DNA from 3 places in the Mesorhizobium sp. B2-5-3 genome. Region 1 is predicted to be linked to each of the others. Evidence: riboswitches for the same ligand, from Rfam matches in the RefSeq annotation. Region 1 holds a riboswitch; each other region holds the start of a gene.
What was found. A riboswitch is a leader RNA that binds a small molecule or an ion and turns the genes downstream of it on or off. The one in region 1 is predicted to bind cobalamin.

Region 1 (5,287 bases):
GACCGTCGACAGGCCGATATGAGGATGCGGCCGGACATCGAGCGCCTGACCGGCACGAAGGATGGCCGGGCCCATGCGGTCGAAGAAGATGAAGGGACCGACCAGCCGCCTTTTGGCGGTCGGCAAGGCGCGGCGAACCTGAAAACCGCCAATGTCCTTGGCGTTCGGAATGACCATCAATTCGATTTGGTCGCTGGCAAAGGCATCGCCGGCTTCAGGGTCCTTCCCGGGAAAGAAGCTCATGAACTCTCCTTGTCAGCGGCCGATGGCTGCTTTGGCCAGATCAGGCAAAGCGGATCGCCGCCTTCGCCCGCAGCTTGGCCGCAACCTCCTCGCGATTGCGCGGATGCTGGTTGGTTTCAAGCGAATCGAGAAGCTCGCGCGCCGACGCCGCGATGGCCTCGACGGCATGGTCGAATGCGTGCTGGTTCTGCTTCGAAGGCCGCGTCGTTCCGCTCAGCTTGCGAACGAATTGAAGGGCTGCATCGCGCACCTCGTCGTTGGTCGCCGGCGGATCAAAATTGAACAGGGTCTTGATGTTTCTGCACATCGCTTCCGTATCTCCTCTTGTCCTGGAGCCGTTTCAATCGGGACGCGTTCTATCCTCAATCATGATCGTGTCAAAAACCAGAGAGACGGCTGCGTGCCTCAATCCGCGTCCAGCGGCTCCGTCCCGACCGGCTTGCCGTCGCGGGACAGCCTGATCTTCTCCACCTTGTCCTCGGCCGCCTTGAGCAGCCGGTCGCAATGCACCTTCAGCGCCTCGCCGCGCTCGTAGATCCTGATCGACTGGTCGAGCGGCACATCGCCACGCTCCAGATCATCGACGATCTTCTCCAGCGCGTCGAGAGCCTGTTCGAAGCTCATCGCCTTGACGTCTTCGTTGGTTTCACCAGCCATCATTCATCCTTTCATCAGTCGCCCGACATGGGCGGCGACCGAAAATGCCAATCCTTGCAGATCGTAGCCGCCCTCGAGCAGGCTGACGAGCCGGTTGCCGCTGTGGCGCGCCGCGCGCTGCATGAGTTGGCCGGTCGCCCAGTCGAAATCATCCTCGGTCAGGTTGATCTCGGCCAGCGGGTCGCGATGATGCGCATCGAAGCCGGCCGAAATAATGATCAGGTCGGGTGCAAAATTGTCGAGCGAGGGCAGCACGCGCGACAGGAAGGCATCGCGGAACGCCTCGCTGCCGGTCTGCGGCGCAAGCGGCGCGTTGACGATGTTGCCGGCGCCGGTTTCGTTCTTTGCTCCGGTGCCGGGGTAGAGCGGCATCTGGTGCGTCGAGCAATAAAGCACGGACGGATCGTCCCAGAAAACATCCTGCGTGCCGTTGCCGTGATGCACGTCCCAGTCGACGATGGCGACGCGTTCGATATCGTGTTTGCGCTGTGCATAACGTGCGGCGATGGCCGCCGTGTTGAACAGGCAGAAGCCCATCGCCGTCGCTTTCTCCGCATGATGGCCGGGCGGCCGGGCGGCGACGAAAACGTTGTCTGCCCTGCCGGCAAAGACGTCGTCGACGGCGGCGTTGGCGGCTCCGATCGCGGTGATCGCCGCTTGCCAGCTCTTCGGGCTGGCCGTTGTGTCAGCATCGATGCGGGCGATGCCCGTATCGGGAATGGCGGCGCGTACCCGCTCGACGAAATCCTCGGGATGCGCGTAGAGAATGGTGGCCTCATCGCCTTCCGGCGCCTCGAGGCGGTCGAGCGCGGCAAAAGCCTCGTCGTCGAGCACGCGCTCAATGGCGCGCAAGCGGTCCGGCCGCTCCGGATGGCCGGGTGGCGTGATGTGCTCGAGGAAGATCGGATGGGTGTAGAGACGAGTGGCCATGCTCCCTATCTAGTGCCCTGGCGCGGCGATGGCCATGCGTTGCGGCCTGATGGTTGGGGAAAATCGCGCTTGCGTCCGTTCGCGTCGCCGCGGGGATTGGCGGCGCAGGGGCTTCGTCGTAAAGTCCCGGCCACTGCCTGGTGCCCGCCGCGAGCGGGAGAATCGGGAACACGGTTTGATACCGTGGCGTGCCCAACGCTGTAAGGGGGACCGCGCCGGTAAATGCCACTGTCGATGACGGGAAGGCGCCGGATGCGGGTTGATCCCGAGCCAGAAGACCGGCCTGGCAGGCATCGTCATCCGCATGGTCAGGCGGACGGCAGTTGATTGCAATCGCAAGGGGACAAGCGATGCCGGACAATATGACCATCCCCGTGGGTGACGGATTCGACCAGATGGCGCGCGATGCGGTCTACCGCGCCATGTTCACGCGGCGCGATGTCCGCAGCCATTTTACATCAGAGGCCGTCGACGACGAGGTCTTGGCGCGGCTGCTGCTTGCCGCCCATCACGCGCCATCGGTCGGCTTCATGCAGCCATGGAATTTCATCGTCATTCGTGGCACCGAACGACGGGAACAGGTGCGCGACCTGTTCCTCGCGGCGCGCGAGCAGGAATTGCCGGCGATCGAGGAAGAGCGGCGGGCGCTCTACCGCAAGCTCAAGCTGGAAGGCATCTGCGAAAGCGCGCTCAATATCTGTATCACCTGCGACCGCCGACGCTCACAGGGTTCGCCGCTGGGACGCTGGCACAATCCCGAGATGGATCTCTACAGCACGGTCTGCGCGGTGCAGAATTTCTGGCTGGCGGCGCGCGCCGAAGGCGTCGGCGTTGGCTGGGTCAGCATTATCGAGGCGCAGGCGTTGAAAGGCCTTCTGTCGATTCCCGAGCACGTGACGCCGGTGGCCTATCTCTGTGTCGGCCGTGTCTCGGAGTTCGCGCCGAAACCGGACCTCGAAACACATGGCTGGGGGCGGCGGCTGCCGCTGCCCGAGCTGATCATGAGCGAGACGTTTTGCGGACAGGGCGAAGTTCCGCTCAAATCAACGATCGCACGCCTCAAGGCGGCAACATGCGAAACGTCTGACAAACCCTTGATTTGATTGCCGATACGGCATGCGCAGCGCGCTGCCGGCGGCCTGCCGTCGTCAGGCGGCTCCGGCATCCTTCCTCAACAATCCTTCGAGCAGTTGCTTGAATGCCGCCACCACGGTCTTCGACGTCGCTTCCGGGTCGTTCGAATTGGCGATCCGCTGCGCCGCCTGGCTGCTCGCCCCGTTGATCAGCCGTGCCGCGGTCTCGGGGTCTACGCCCGGGACAACCACCCCGCCGCCCTGCAGCGTCGTCAGGTGATCGGTCATCGACGCGACGCAGGCATTGGCGTTCGGCCATTGCGCGGGATCCCCCAGCACGGCCGGACCGTCCCGAAACATGATGCGCTGGATTTCCGGCTCCAGCGCCATTTCGATGTAGCTCGTGCATTCGTCGACGAAGCTTTGCCAGCGGGTCGGTGCTTTCGCTGCAACCTCATTCACCCGTGCCGCCATCTCGGCGTCTATCTCGGCGATAACCGCCTGCAAAAGCCCCTTCTTGTCCCCGAAATGATGATAGAGCGCACCGCGCGTCAGCCCTGCCGATGCGGTGAAATCATCCATCGATGCCTCGGCATAACCGATCGTTCCGAACGCATGCCGGGCCGCGGCAATCAATTTGGCGCGCGTTTCGGCGATCATTTCCCTGCGGGGCTTGTGCATCTCTTCTGGCCTTATCTACATACGTCACGTATGCCAATTGACATACGCGACGTATGATCTATTTAGTATTCATACGCATCGTATGTAATTTCCGAATCGCCTTTTGTCGAGGAACGGACCATGCAGAACCCCTATTCCGAGATTTTTCGAGCCCCTGGCGCCAAGGGCTTTGCCGCTGCAGGCTTCATGGCGCGCCTGCCGATCGCCATGGCGCCGATCGGCATCGTGGCGATGCTGTCGCAGACGCGTGGCGAATACTGGCTGGCGGGTGCCGTCTCGGCGACATTCGCGCTGGCCAACGCTTTCCTGGCGCCGCAGATCTCCAGGCTGGTCGACCGCCTCGGCCAGACATGGATCGTCGTGCCCACCACCATCATCTCCGTGCTGGCATTCCTGCTGCTGATTGCGTCGGCCAACCAGGATTGGCCGGTATGGACAATGTTCGTGTCGGCGCTGCTGGCAGCGGCCATGCCCAGCATGCCGGCAATGGTGCGCGCGCGCTGGACCGAGCTTTTTCGCGGCCGGCCGGAGATGAACACCGCCTTCGCCTTCGAATCGGCGGCCGACGAACTGGTCTATATCGCCGGCGCGTCGCTGTCGGTGGGCCTCAGTGCGGCGCTGTTTCCGGAAGCAGGCATGCTGGCGAGCACGTTGTTTCTCGCTTTGGGCTCGATAGCATTCATCCTGCAGCGATCGACGGAGCCGAAAGTGCGGCCGGTGGACCATGGTTCGACTGGCTCGGCAATCCGCCTGCGGCCGGTACAGATCATCACCTTCGCCCTGATCTTCATCGGCGCGACCTTCGCGACGACGGAAGTGAGCACGGTGGCGATCACCAAGGAGTTCGGCCAAGCCGGTGCCGCAAGCCTGGTGATCGGCGTCTATGCGCTGGGATCGTTCGTGTTGGGCATCGTGGTCGGCGCGCTCAACCTCAAGACGCCGCTACAGCGCCAGCTGACCGTCGCGGTCGCCATCATCGCAGTCAGCACGATTTTGCCGCTCACTGCCGACAGCGTGCCGATTTTGGCGCTGACCGTCTTCATCAGCGGCGTGGCGATCTCGCCGACTTTCATCACGGCATTCGGCCTGATCGAACGGCATGTGCCGGAAGCGATGCTGACCGAGGGCATTACCTGGGTGACAACGGGAATCGGCATCGGCATGGCGCTGGGCTCTTTCGCCGCCGGCGCGGTGGTGGATGCGTTCGGCGCCCAGAACGGGTTCTGGGTCTCGGTGGTCGCGGGCGGCATCGCGCTGGTCACGGTGCTGCTCGGCCAGCGCAGTCTTGCCACTCACAAATGCGAGTTGGATGGGTGTGAAGCGGCCGTCGCTGCCGCGGAATGAACCATGACGCGTCCGGTTCAGCGGATCGGACGCTATTGCCGCCGTCGAATCTAGAGAATCTCGGTCTTGGCGATGTGGATGCCAAAACCTTCGAGGCCGACATAGTGGCGCTCGCGCGAGGCGATCAAATTGATCGAGGAAATGCCGAGATCCTTCAGGATCTGAGCACCGAGCCCGATCTCGCGCCATTCATTCTCGCGGCGGCGCGCCTCTTCGTGGTCCTCCCCGTCGCCGCTCGCCGGCCGGTTGCGCTCCTGGTGGGCGACACCGACCGAGCCCTCGCGCAGATAGACGATGACGCCGCGCTTGCGCTCGCCCATCGCCTTCATGATGGCGTCCAGCCGGTGGCTGGTGCCGAA
Region 2 (5,287 bases), on a different contig from region 1:
CCTGGCCGAGCTCGAAGGTGGCGCTTGCCGACGATCCCTGCCGGTACCAGGAATTGGCCGGCTCCCATTCCCGGCAATACACTTCGGTCGGCTCGCCATCGACCATGTAGCGGGCGGCGTCGAATGTATGGATCGCCATGTCGAGCAGCAGCACATGGCGCATGCCTTCGCGGAAACCGCCGAAATGCGGCGCAATGAAAAAATCGGCATGGATGCTGGTCGCAGCGCCGATGGCGCCGGAGCCGAGGAAGCGCCGGATGCGCCGGACGTTGGCGACGTAGCGGCGGTTCTGCACCACGGCATGGATGCGCCGGGCGCGCCGCGCATCGTCGATGATGGCGCGCGCATTGTCCGGGCTGTCGGCCAGCGGCTTTTCCGTCAACAGATGACAGCCATGGGCAAAGGCCGAATTCGCCACGGCGCGACGGGCGGCAGGCACGACCACGTCGAACACCGCATCGGGTCTGGTCTGGGAGAGAACGACGTCGAGATCGGTCCCGATCGCGACCCCGGCGAGGTCGTATTCGCGTGCCCGCTGGCGCGCCCTGTCGGCGTCGAGGTCGACGAGACCGACGATCTTGACGGCAGGGGATTGGCTGATGGCCTCGAGCCAGGTTTTGCTCATGGCTCCGCACCCGACCAGGACGACGTGCATCATCCAGCGCTCCTCCGGCCAACCCCTCCTGGCTGGCACCCACGGCAGTCCGTAAATGACTTCCGTAAACGTTTACGATGACACACCCGATGGCATATATTGTCAATCGGATTTGTACCGTCGGCTCTGAAACGCCTTGGCCGCACGACCGGCTGGTGCTAGCCAGAAGCAGGAGGGGGAGGTCTTGGCGTCCAGCATTCACGATCTTGCGCGGCACCTGAACATTTCGATCGGTACAGTCTCGCGCGCGCTTAACGGGCGCGCCGACGTGAACGCCGAGACACGCCAGCGCGTGCTCGAGGCGGCCCGGAAGCTCAATTATTCACCGAACCACTCGGGCAGGAACCTACGCCGCGGCACCACCCATGCCGTGGCTTTCATGCTGCAGCCGCATCCGGGCGACCAGCAGTATGGCGAGCCGTTCTTCATTCCGTTCCTCACCGGACTGCAAGCGACATTGGCCGAGTGCGGGCTGGACCTGATCATCGTCATGGGCGCGCCGGCGGATTATCAACAGGAGCGGCTGCGCCGCGTCGTCGAGACGCGTCGTGCCGATGCCGTCGTACTGGCCTGGACGCGGCGCGAGGACGATCGCATCGACTATCTGAGCAAGGCCGGCTTTCCCTTCGCGACGCTCGGCCGAAGCCGGTCCGGCGACGACAGCTATCCCTCTCTGGATCTGGATTTCGAGAAGGCGGGCGCCGATGCGGTCGACCGGCTGGTTGCGCGTGGCCACCGCCGCATCGCCGCCATCCGGCCGTCGCTTGACCTGAATTTCGGTTATCTGTTTCTGGAGGGTTATTGCAAGGCGCTGCGGCGGCACGGCATCGAAGTCGATCCCGGCCTGATTGTGGACGGTTTTATCAACGAAGCCGGTGGCTACGCGGTGACACCGCAAGTCATGCGGTCGAAGGATCCGCCGACCGCGATTATCTTCAACAACGACTCGATGGCGCTCGGCGGCTGCAAAGCGCTCGCCGAAATGGGGATCAAGCCCGGGCAGGATGTCGCGGTGATCGTCATCGTCGACACGCCGCTCTGCCGTTATTTCTCGCCGGCGCTGACCGGCTTTCGCCCGAGCCTGGATCCGATGGGGCGGCGCCTCGGCGAAATCCTGCTCGCCTCGCTCCCGGCTTTCGCCGGCGCGAAAGGGCCAGAGATCATTCGCGAGGTCTGGCCGCTGGAACTGGTGGCGCGCGATAGCGATTGACCGGATGATTGTATTGTTATAACAGAACATACATCGACCTTGCCTTGACGCTGCCTGCATCCTAGGCTGCGACTCGTGATGGTCCCCGCGCCGCAAGGCGAGGGGTGAAAAGGGAACATGGTGAGGCCCGATTTTCGGGTCGAAGCCTTGGCTGCCCCCGCAACTGTAAGCGGCGAGCAAAATCCGAAAAGCCACTGGCCGGCAAGGCTGGGAAGGCAGGATGGCGCAACGACCCGCGAGCCAGGAGACCTGCCATCTGCATGAGTTGACCGGACGGGGTGTGCCGGGAGGAGACGCGGGGTTCGGTCTTGTCGACCGGTTCAAGCCAGCTTCCTTCCGTCGCCATTTTTGAAAGTGACGGAAGTTGGACGGCTCCATCGATCGCATTCACTGCATTCCCATGCATCGCATCATCGTGTGCACGCTTTGCCGCGATATCGCCACCGAGGTGAATTCAGGCCAGCGTCCGGCAGGATTGGCAGGCAAGACGCTGGCCCGTATTCCGGCAGGCCCTGCAAGGAATTGCCCATGACCGCGCCGCTTCTCGAGGCCCGCGACCTGGCCGCGGCGGCGGATGGCCTGCATCTGGTGCATCCGGTCAGCCTTTCGGTGGCGGCGGGCGACCGTCTCGCCATCATCGGTCCCAACGGCGCCGGCAAGACGACATTGCTGCGCATGCTGTCGGGCATGCTGCGGCCGAGTTCGGGCGAAGTGAAGCTCACCGGACGCCTGCTGGACAGGATTTCGACCGCCGAGCGGGCGCTGCACATCGCCGTCGTCGGCCAGACCGATCAACCGGATCCACGGCTGGCGGTGATCGATTATGTCGAGCTCGGCCGGGTTCCGCATACCGGCCGCAGGCACAGGAGCGAGGAACGCGACATTGTCGTCGAGGCGCTGCGCCGGACCGGGCTGTTGCCGCTGCTTGGCCGCACCATCGGCTCGCTGTCGGGCGGCGAGCGCCAGCGCGCCCAGCTTGCCCGCGCCATCGCGCAGGAGCCGAAGATCCTGTTCCTCGACGAGCCGACCAACCATCTCGACCCGCGGGCGCGCAGCGAGTTGCTCGAACTGGTTGCAGGCCTCGGCATGACCGTGATCGCGGTGCTGCACGATCTGGCACTGGTGACGCCTTTCGCCACCAGAGTCGCGGTGATGAGCCATGGCCGGTTGCATGTGCTGGCGCCGCCACGCGAAGCACTCACCCAGCAGCTGATCCGCGATATCTTCGGTATCGACGTCTTTAGGTTGCGCCACCCGACGGAGGACCGCGAGCTGACGGTGTTCGAGGTTCCGAACCGTGCCGCGCCATCTTCGTGATCGAAGCCATTTCCGGCAGATCCTGTTCAACAAGGAGCAACATCCGTGAAACGCCTTGCCGTGTCTCTTGCCTTCTCCCTGCTCGGCTCTACGGCCTTCGCCTTTCCGGTGACGGTCGACAGCTGCGGCAAGCCGCTGACCTTCGACGCGCCTCCAAAGCGCGCCGTCATTCACGATCTCAACATGGCCGAGATGGCCTTCGCACTGAAGCTGCAGCCGTCGATCGTCGGCCTGACCGGCATCACTGGATGGTACAAGGTCACTCCCGAATTCAAGGCCGAACAGAGCTCGATCCCCGAACTGGCGCCCAAATATCCGACGCTGGAAAACTTGGTCGCTGTCGAGCCCGACTTCTTCTTCGCCGGCTGGTATTACGGCATGAAGCCGGGCGGCGAGGTGACGCCCGATACGCTGGCGCCACACGGCATCAAGACCCTGGTGCTGACGGAAAGCTGTGTCCATCTCGACAAGAACCGGCCTGCCGCTTCGATGGACCTGCTCTATGGCGATGTCGAGAAGCTGGGCAAGATCTTCGGCAAGGAGGCCGAAGCGGATAAGCTCGTCTCCGGCTGGAAGGCGCAGCTCGCCGAAATCGCCGCAAAGGTCGGCGACCGCAGGGGAACGCGCGTCTTCCTCTATGATTCCGGCGAGGACAAGCCGTTCACATCAGGCAAGTTCGCCCTTCCCAACGCCATGATTTCCGCGGCCGGCGGCGACAACATCATGGCCGACATGGACACCAGCTGGGGCAACACGGATTGGGAGACGGTGGCCTCGCGCAATCCGCAATTCCTCATCCTGCTCGACTATCAGGATGGCGGCGGCTACCGGAAGCTGCTCGATTTCCTGAAAGCGCATCCGGCAATGAAGGAGACAGACGCGGTCAAGAACGAACGCTTCGTGGCGCTTCGCTATGCCGAACTGACACCCGGACCGGCCAACATCGAAGCGATCGGCAAGATCGCCAGGGCGATGCATCCGGAAGCTTTTTAACCGGGAAGATGACTTTGCGGCACAAGGCATTCGTATTGGCCATGATGGCGGCCGCGTTGGCTATGGCCGCGCTCGCGCTGCTATCGATCGCCTATGGTTCGACGATGATCCCGCTGGGCGACGTCGTTGCAGCACTTGGCCATGCGATCGGATTGAAGGGGCATGACGTGTCCGGCCCGGTCGGCAGGATCGTCGTCGACCTCAGATTGCCGCGCACCATCCTGGCCATCTGTCTCGGCGGCGGCCTGGGCGTGGTCGGCGCGCTGTTGCAGACAGTGACGCGCAACGATCTTGCCGATCCGTTCCTGTTCGGCCTCTCGTCGGGAGCCGCCGCCGGCGCTGTCTCCGTCATCACCGTCTTCGGCGACAGTTTCGGGATCTGGACGCTACCGATCGCCGCGTTCACCGGAGGTATTCTGGCGGCTTGCGTTGTGCTTTTGCTGGTTGCGCGGGTGAGGGGACAAGGCCCCGAACGGCTGATCCTCGCCGGACTTGCGGTCTCCTTCATGTTCATCGCATTGACCAATTACCTGGTCTTTGCCGGTGACCAGCGCGCCGCCCATTCGGTGCTGTTCTGGACGATGGGCGGGCTCGGCGTGGCGCGGTGGGACAATATCTGGCTGGGTGCGCTTGGGGCCGGCACGATTGCGGCGTACGGGCTGTGGAATCATCGCCGGCTGGACGCTTTCCTGGCCGGCGAAAATGCCGCCGAAAGTCTTGGCGTGCCGGTGGCGCGAATGCGACGGACGACGTTTCTGGTCGCCGCTTTTTCGACCGCGATCCTGGTTTCGGTCGCCGGCGTCATCGGCTTCGTCGGCCTCATGATCCCGCATCTGTCGCGGCCGCTGGCTGGTCCGCTGCATCTGCGCCTGATCGTAAGTTGCGCGCTGTTCGGGGCGGTGCTGTTGCTGGCAAGCGACCTTCTGGCGCGCACATTGCTGCCGCCGCAGGAACTGCCGATCGGCATCATCACCAGCTCGCTCGGCGCCTTCTTCGTTGTCACCATGCTGATCCGTAACCGCTTGTGATGGGTGTAGCGGCAGCCGAAAATCATCGGACGCAGCCATGATTGTGCTGCACGGCTGCCATGCACGTTTGCCGGCTTCTGGAAC
Region 3 (5,287 bases), on a different contig from region 1:
CCGGCTTGGCGTTGCGACCGGTGACGACGACATGCAGGCCCTCGCGGCGCGCTTTCAGCGCGACAACCACCTTGTCCAGATCGAGATACTCGTAGCGCAGCGCGATGTTGAGTTCGTCGAGCACGACGAGACTGATCGACGGATCGGCCATCAGCTCCAGCGCCTTGGCCCAGGCGGCCTCGGCCGCCGCGATGTCGCGCTTCAGATCCTGTGTCTCCCAGGTGAACCCCTCGCCCATCGCGTGCCACACGACGCGGTCGCCGAAGGCGGCGAAGGCCTCCTTCTCACCCGTATGCCATTTGCCCTTGATGAACTGGACGACGCCGACGCGCTTGTCATAGCCGAGCATGCGCAACGCCAGGCCAAAGGCAGCCGTGGTCTTGCCTTTGCCGGGACCGGTGTTGACGATCAGCAGCCCCTTTTCGACCGTCTTGCTCGCCACCTCGGCGTCTTGGACCGCCTTGCGCTTGGCCATCTTGGCGCGGTGGCGCTCTTCGTCCTTTTCGTCGATGTCGGTCATGTCACTTCACCTTGAGCGGCAGCCCCGCCACCATCAAAAGCACGGTCTCGGCAATCGCCGCGACCTGCTGGTTGAGCCGGCCGGCGGCGTCGCGGAACCGGCGCCCCAGCGCATTGTCGGGCACGATGCCTTGCCCGACCTCGTTGGATACCACGAACCAGGGTCCGCGCGGCCGCGACAGCATGTCAGCCAGCCGCCGACATTCGGCCTCTACATCATGATCGGCCAGCATGTGATTGGTCAGCCAGAGCGTCAGGCAGTCGACAAGGACCGGCTGGTCCTCCGGTAGGGCCTCGAGTGCACCGACAAGGCCAAGCGGTGCATCGATGGTCGTCCAGCCCTCGCCGCGCCGCGACCGGTGCAACGCGATGCGCTGCCGCATCTCGTCGTCATAGGCTTGCGCCGTGGCGATGTAGGTCCATGGCGAAGGCAAGGCCGTCATCAGCGTTTCGGCGTGCGCGCTCTTGCCGGAGCGCGCACCGCCGATGATGAAGGTCAGTCTTCCGCGATCAGGCAAAGCTGTCGCGCAGGCTCGTCGCGCTGCCGGTGAAGCGTCCGCGCACCACGCCGACGACAGCGCCGAGCACGAGCCAGAACACCAGATTGGTCACGGTTACCGCCACCACGAACTGATGGTGCAGGCCTTCCGGAATCGGCGTCTCGAAACTGTCCGGCTGCGGCGCGCCGACAATATGCGGCGCGACGATCAACACCACGCCCAGAATCGCCAGCGGCAGTGATTTGCGGAAGGCGATCAGGGCAAGGCCGATCGCCGTCGCCGCCACCGTCGCCGTCCACCAGATCTGGCGTGGCAGAAGCTCGGCGGCAGGCATGGCCGGCAGTTCCGGCGGCAGGCCGAGGCCCGGCGCCAGCGTGAACACGGCAAAGCCGGCCAGTCCCCAGAACACGCCCTGGCGCAAGTTGCCGATGCCGCCGGCGAATTCCGAAACCGCGACCAGGACCAGCGCGAAGCCGATGCCGGTGACGATGTTGGCAAGCACGCTGAAGGCGAAGCGCTCGAAGCCGTCGGCCGGCGCCCAGCCTTCCTCTTCAGCCGGAACAGCTTCAGCGGCTGCCGGCGCGGCGGAGCTCATGGCATTGCCCGCCGGGGCGGCAGAGTTCATGGCGTTGTTGTCGGTCGGGGCCGGTGCGGTATGGTCGTGGTGGTGGCCGCCGCCGGCCTGTTCGTAGACTTCCGCCTTCAGGATCAACGGCACGGTGGCATAGGCCTGCATGCAGGCGAGAACGACACCGGCCACGAGCCCTGCGATCGCCGCGATGAACACGACGTTGCGAAACAGGTTCATGATGTCAAATCCCTATCAGTGGCAGGGAAACGCCATCGAGTGGCGATAGTCGTGCGCGGCATTGTGGACCGCGTCGATATGCGAGAAACCGACAAAGCCTACGACGAAAACGCCGAGCAGCGCCGCGAGCGCGAGCTGCAGGAGGCGCGACTGCGAGGAGATGGAGGCGCCGAGGGAGACGGAAGCGGTATTCATGTCTTGTCCTTTCACCCTCCACCCGAGGGCATCGAAGTCAGTTTCCTGTCGCCGGCAGGTCTCCTGGCTCGCGGATCAGCGCCCTTCCCCACCTTCCCGAAGAAAATCTTCAGTGGCATATGGAGAGGACTACCGCACACAGTTGCGGGGGCAGCCACGGCATTGGGCAACAAATCTGCCCGCACCGCATTCCCTCTTGGCTCCAATCGGAACCGACGACGAAGGTGACTATAGGGAAAATCGCCGCATCCGGCAAACCAAATTCCGACGGCGACAAGCGCTTTAGCGCCGTCCGGCCGCTTGCTCCGCTGCAATTGACAATTTCCGTGGCCGGGTGTCGGCTGCCATCCTCACAGGAGGCCAGCCATGCAGCCCGTCCAGAGCCAGCACGCCCCCTATAACGGCCTCACCCGGGCCGAGCCGACATTGCCGTCCTCGGCCTATTGGGATGCGGCGGCCTACCAGCGCGACCTCGACGCCATCTGGTACAGGAACTGGCTGCTCGTCTGCCGTGAAGCTGATCTCGCCCAACCGCTGGCTTTCCGCACCTTCCGTGTCGGCAGCCAGGAGATCGTCGTGCTGCGTGACGATACCGGCGAACTGCGCGCCTTCCACAACACCTGCCGGCATCGCGGATCGCAGCTTTGCCAGGAACGCGAGGGGCGGCTGAAGGCGCGGCTGATCACCTGCCCCTACCACGCATGGTCCTATTCGCTGCGCGGCGAGCTCGTGCGCGTGCCATCGAAAACGCTGCCCGAAGGTTTCGACAAGGCGGACCATCCGCTCTATCGCGTCGCGCTGTCGGTCTGGCGCGGCTTCGTCTTCGTCAATCTCGCGGAAGATGCCGCCGGCTCGGCGCACTCATCCTTCGACCCGGCCTCCGGCGATCTCGGCAACTGGCCGCTGGAATCGCTGGTATCGGGCCATGTGCTGCGCAAGGTGATGAACTGCAACTGGAAGATCTTCTGGGAAAACTTCAACGAATGCCTGCATTGCCCCGGCGTCCACAAGGACCTGTCGCGGCTGGTGCCGATCTACGGCCGCGGCCTGATGGGCCGGCATGACGACCCCGAATGGACCCGCCATGCCGACAATGACGCGCCGGAATTTTCCGGCAGGCTGCGGGCGGGTGCCGAAACATGGTCACGTGACGGCCGGGCGCATGGGCCGGTCTTTTCGGGCCTGACGCCGGCCGAGCGCGCCGCCGGCCAGACCTACGCCACCAGCCTGCCCTCGATGTTCATCGTCGGCCACGTCGACTATGTCAGGTCCGTACGGCTGGTGCCGCTTGGCCCCGAGCAGACCGAATTGACCGCCGAATGGCTGTTCGCGCCCGACGCGCTCGCCGCCACCGACATCGACAACATCGTCGGATTCGGCACCCAGGTGCTGGAGGAGGATGCCGCGATCTGCGAGGTCAACCAGAAAGGGCTGCGCTCTATGCGCCATAAGGCCGGCGTGCTGATGCCGGAGGAGTACGACCTCCACCGCTTCCACGATTGGGTACGCGAACGACATGCTGCGCTTGTGCCGTAAGCTTCACAGCGACTTCGGCAGATACCGCCAGGTGACATAACCGCAGACCGCCGCAAGCAGGCCGAGCGTGACGAAAACCGAGCCCAGTCCGAAAAAGGCCAGCACCACCGAGTAGACCAGCGGCGGCGTCAGTTCGGAAAAGTCGAGATAAGTGCGGTAGACCGCAGCCATCTGCGCCCGCTCATAAGAGCGGACCGAGCGCATGAAGGCGGTCGAGCCCAGCGCGTCGAGCGCGATGGTGAAGAAGGCGCCGCACAGCAGGAAGGCGCCGGTGACGAGCGGCGCGCTTTCGCCGACGGCACCCGCCGCCAGCAGCACCACCGACATGGCGAAATAGGCAAAAGTCATGGTCCTGCGGCCGCCGAAGCGCTTGCCGGCCTTGCCCCAGAAAATCGCCATGAACAAAAGCGCGTTGCCTGCCGAAACCAGAATGCCGCCGGCAAGTTCGCCCTCACCGGTGATGACCATGAACAGCGGGCCATAGACGAAAAATGTCGTCCAGAAGCAGGAGCGGCCGAAGGCGATCAGCCAGGCCAGCCTCAGCCTCGGCTGCGCGACGAAGCGGCCGATATTGGCTAGCGGGTTGACCGGGCGCGTCTTGCCCGGCCGGATCGAGGGATTGTCGCCGAGCCGGTAGGTCCAGAACAACGCCAGCAGGGCCAAGGCGAATACGGCGCCCGCGCCATGCGCGGCATAGATGCCGAAGCGTGTGTAGAGAAAGATGCCGAGCGTCGGCCCACCCGTCCAGGCAAACATCGACCACGCCATGCGCAGCGATTCGGCCTGCATGAAATCGGTCTTGCGGATGTGGTCCATGATGTAGAGGTTGAGCGTGATCGACAGCGCGCTGGCGCCCATGACACGGCACAGCATGCCGGCCAATTGCCCGGCGCGCGTATGCGTGACGAAGAACAGCGAGCCGATCGCCAGCAGGCAGGCGCCCGCCGTGTAGACCCAGCGCCGTGCGAAGCGCTGGATCAGCATCGGCATGAACAGGGTCACCGACAGGCCGAGCATCGCCACTATGGTGTAGAGGATCGAGACGATCTGCTCGTTGTGGAGGATCTCGTATGCCTGTATCGGGATGACGCTCGACACCGTGGCGCGAGCGAAGGATTCGACCGCGTAGAGCGAGGCGAAGGTGCGGGCATCCGCGGCCTTGAGGGCCGGTAGCCAGATCGGATGGCGCACATGCGTGGACATTGCTTCCCCAAAGCAGAATCAGCAGCCAAATCTGCGGCCATCAGTTCGCGACCGGTAACAGGAAACCGACGTGCCCCGGACAAAAACGAAGCCGGTCAAAGGCTTTCCGGTGCTGGCCTAAAGGGGTGCCTGATGCAGCGCCGGCTGACTGTCTGTATCGAAGCTCACGGCCTTCTTTTGTCCGGCGTAACCGTGATAGTCCTCGTACGGGGCTGAATCAGATCGCGAGACCATGAGCATCCAGACGCCGACCATGCCCGCCGCGGAGTTGCCGAAGACCAAGCGCATCGTCGCCATCGACATGCTGCGCGGCATCGCGCTGATCGCCATGGCGAGCTACCATTTCACCTGGGACCTGGAATTCTTCGGCTACACCGATCCCGGCCTGACCGCCTTCGGCTGGTGGAAGTTCTATGCTCGCTGCATCGCCTCGACCTTCCTGTTCCTGGTCGGCGTCAGCCTGTATCTCGCCCATGGCAAAGAGATCCGCTGGAACGGCTTCTGGAGACGCTTCGCCATGGTCGCC

Region 2: it holds a riboswitch for cobalamin, as region 1 does, so the genes downstream of both, FJ867_RS07630 (ABC transporter ATP-binding protein) here and bluB (5,6-dimethylbenzimidazole synthase) in region 1, are expected to answer to the same signal.
Region 3: it holds a riboswitch for cobalamin, as region 1 does, so the genes downstream of both, FJ867_RS11540 (CbtB domain-containing protein) here and bluB (5,6-dimethylbenzimidazole synthase) in region 1, are expected to answer to the same signal.

What each region holds. Positions count from the first base shown of each region.
Region 1 is NZ_VFUS01000008.1:37,381-42,667, forward strand. Features, by position in the region: gene FJ867_RS19540 (pirin family protein) at 1-243, opposite strand, end outside; gene FJ867_RS19545 (DUF2277 domain-containing protein) at 284-550, opposite strand; gene FJ867_RS19550 (exodeoxyribonuclease VII small subunit) at 649-900, opposite strand; gene FJ867_RS19555 (histone deacetylase family protein) at 904-1,830, opposite strand; cobalamin riboswitch at 1,952-2,132, shown strand; gene bluB (5,6-dimethylbenzimidazole synthase) at 2,181-2,933, shown strand; gene FJ867_RS19565 (TetR/AcrR family transcriptional regulator) at 2,979-3,584, opposite strand; gene FJ867_RS19570 (MFS transporter) at 3,705-4,928, shown strand; gene ribB (3,4-dihydroxy-2-butanone-4-phosphate synthase) at 4,979-5,287, opposite strand, start outside.
Region 2 is NZ_VFUS01000003.1:43,228-48,514, forward strand. Features, by position in the region: gene FJ867_RS07620 (Gfo/Idh/MocA family oxidoreductase) at 1-658, opposite strand, end outside; gene FJ867_RS07625 (LacI family DNA-binding transcriptional regulator) at 840-1,865, shown strand; cobalamin riboswitch at 1,928-2,137, shown strand; gene FJ867_RS07630 (ABC transporter ATP-binding protein) at 2,394-3,182, shown strand; gene FJ867_RS07635 (ABC transporter substrate-binding protein) at 3,228-4,175, shown strand; gene FJ867_RS07640 (iron ABC transporter permease) at 4,184-5,203, shown strand.
Region 3 is NZ_VFUS01000004.1:250,331-255,617, reverse strand. Features, by position in the region: gene cobO (cob(I)yrinic acid a,c-diamide adenosyltransferase) at 1-520, opposite strand, end outside; gene cobU (bifunctional adenosylcobinamide kinase/adenosylcobinamide-phosphate guanylyltransferase) at 522-1,037, opposite strand; gene FJ867_RS11545 (CbtA family protein) at 1,030-1,827, opposite strand; gene FJ867_RS11540 (CbtB domain-containing protein) at 1,843-2,022, opposite strand; cobalamin riboswitch at 2,058-2,254, opposite strand; gene FJ867_RS11535 (aromatic ring-hydroxylating dioxygenase subunit alpha) at 2,389-3,558, shown strand; gene FJ867_RS11530 (MFS transporter) at 3,562-4,761, opposite strand; gene FJ867_RS11525 (DUF1624 domain-containing protein) at 4,994-5,287, shown strand, end outside.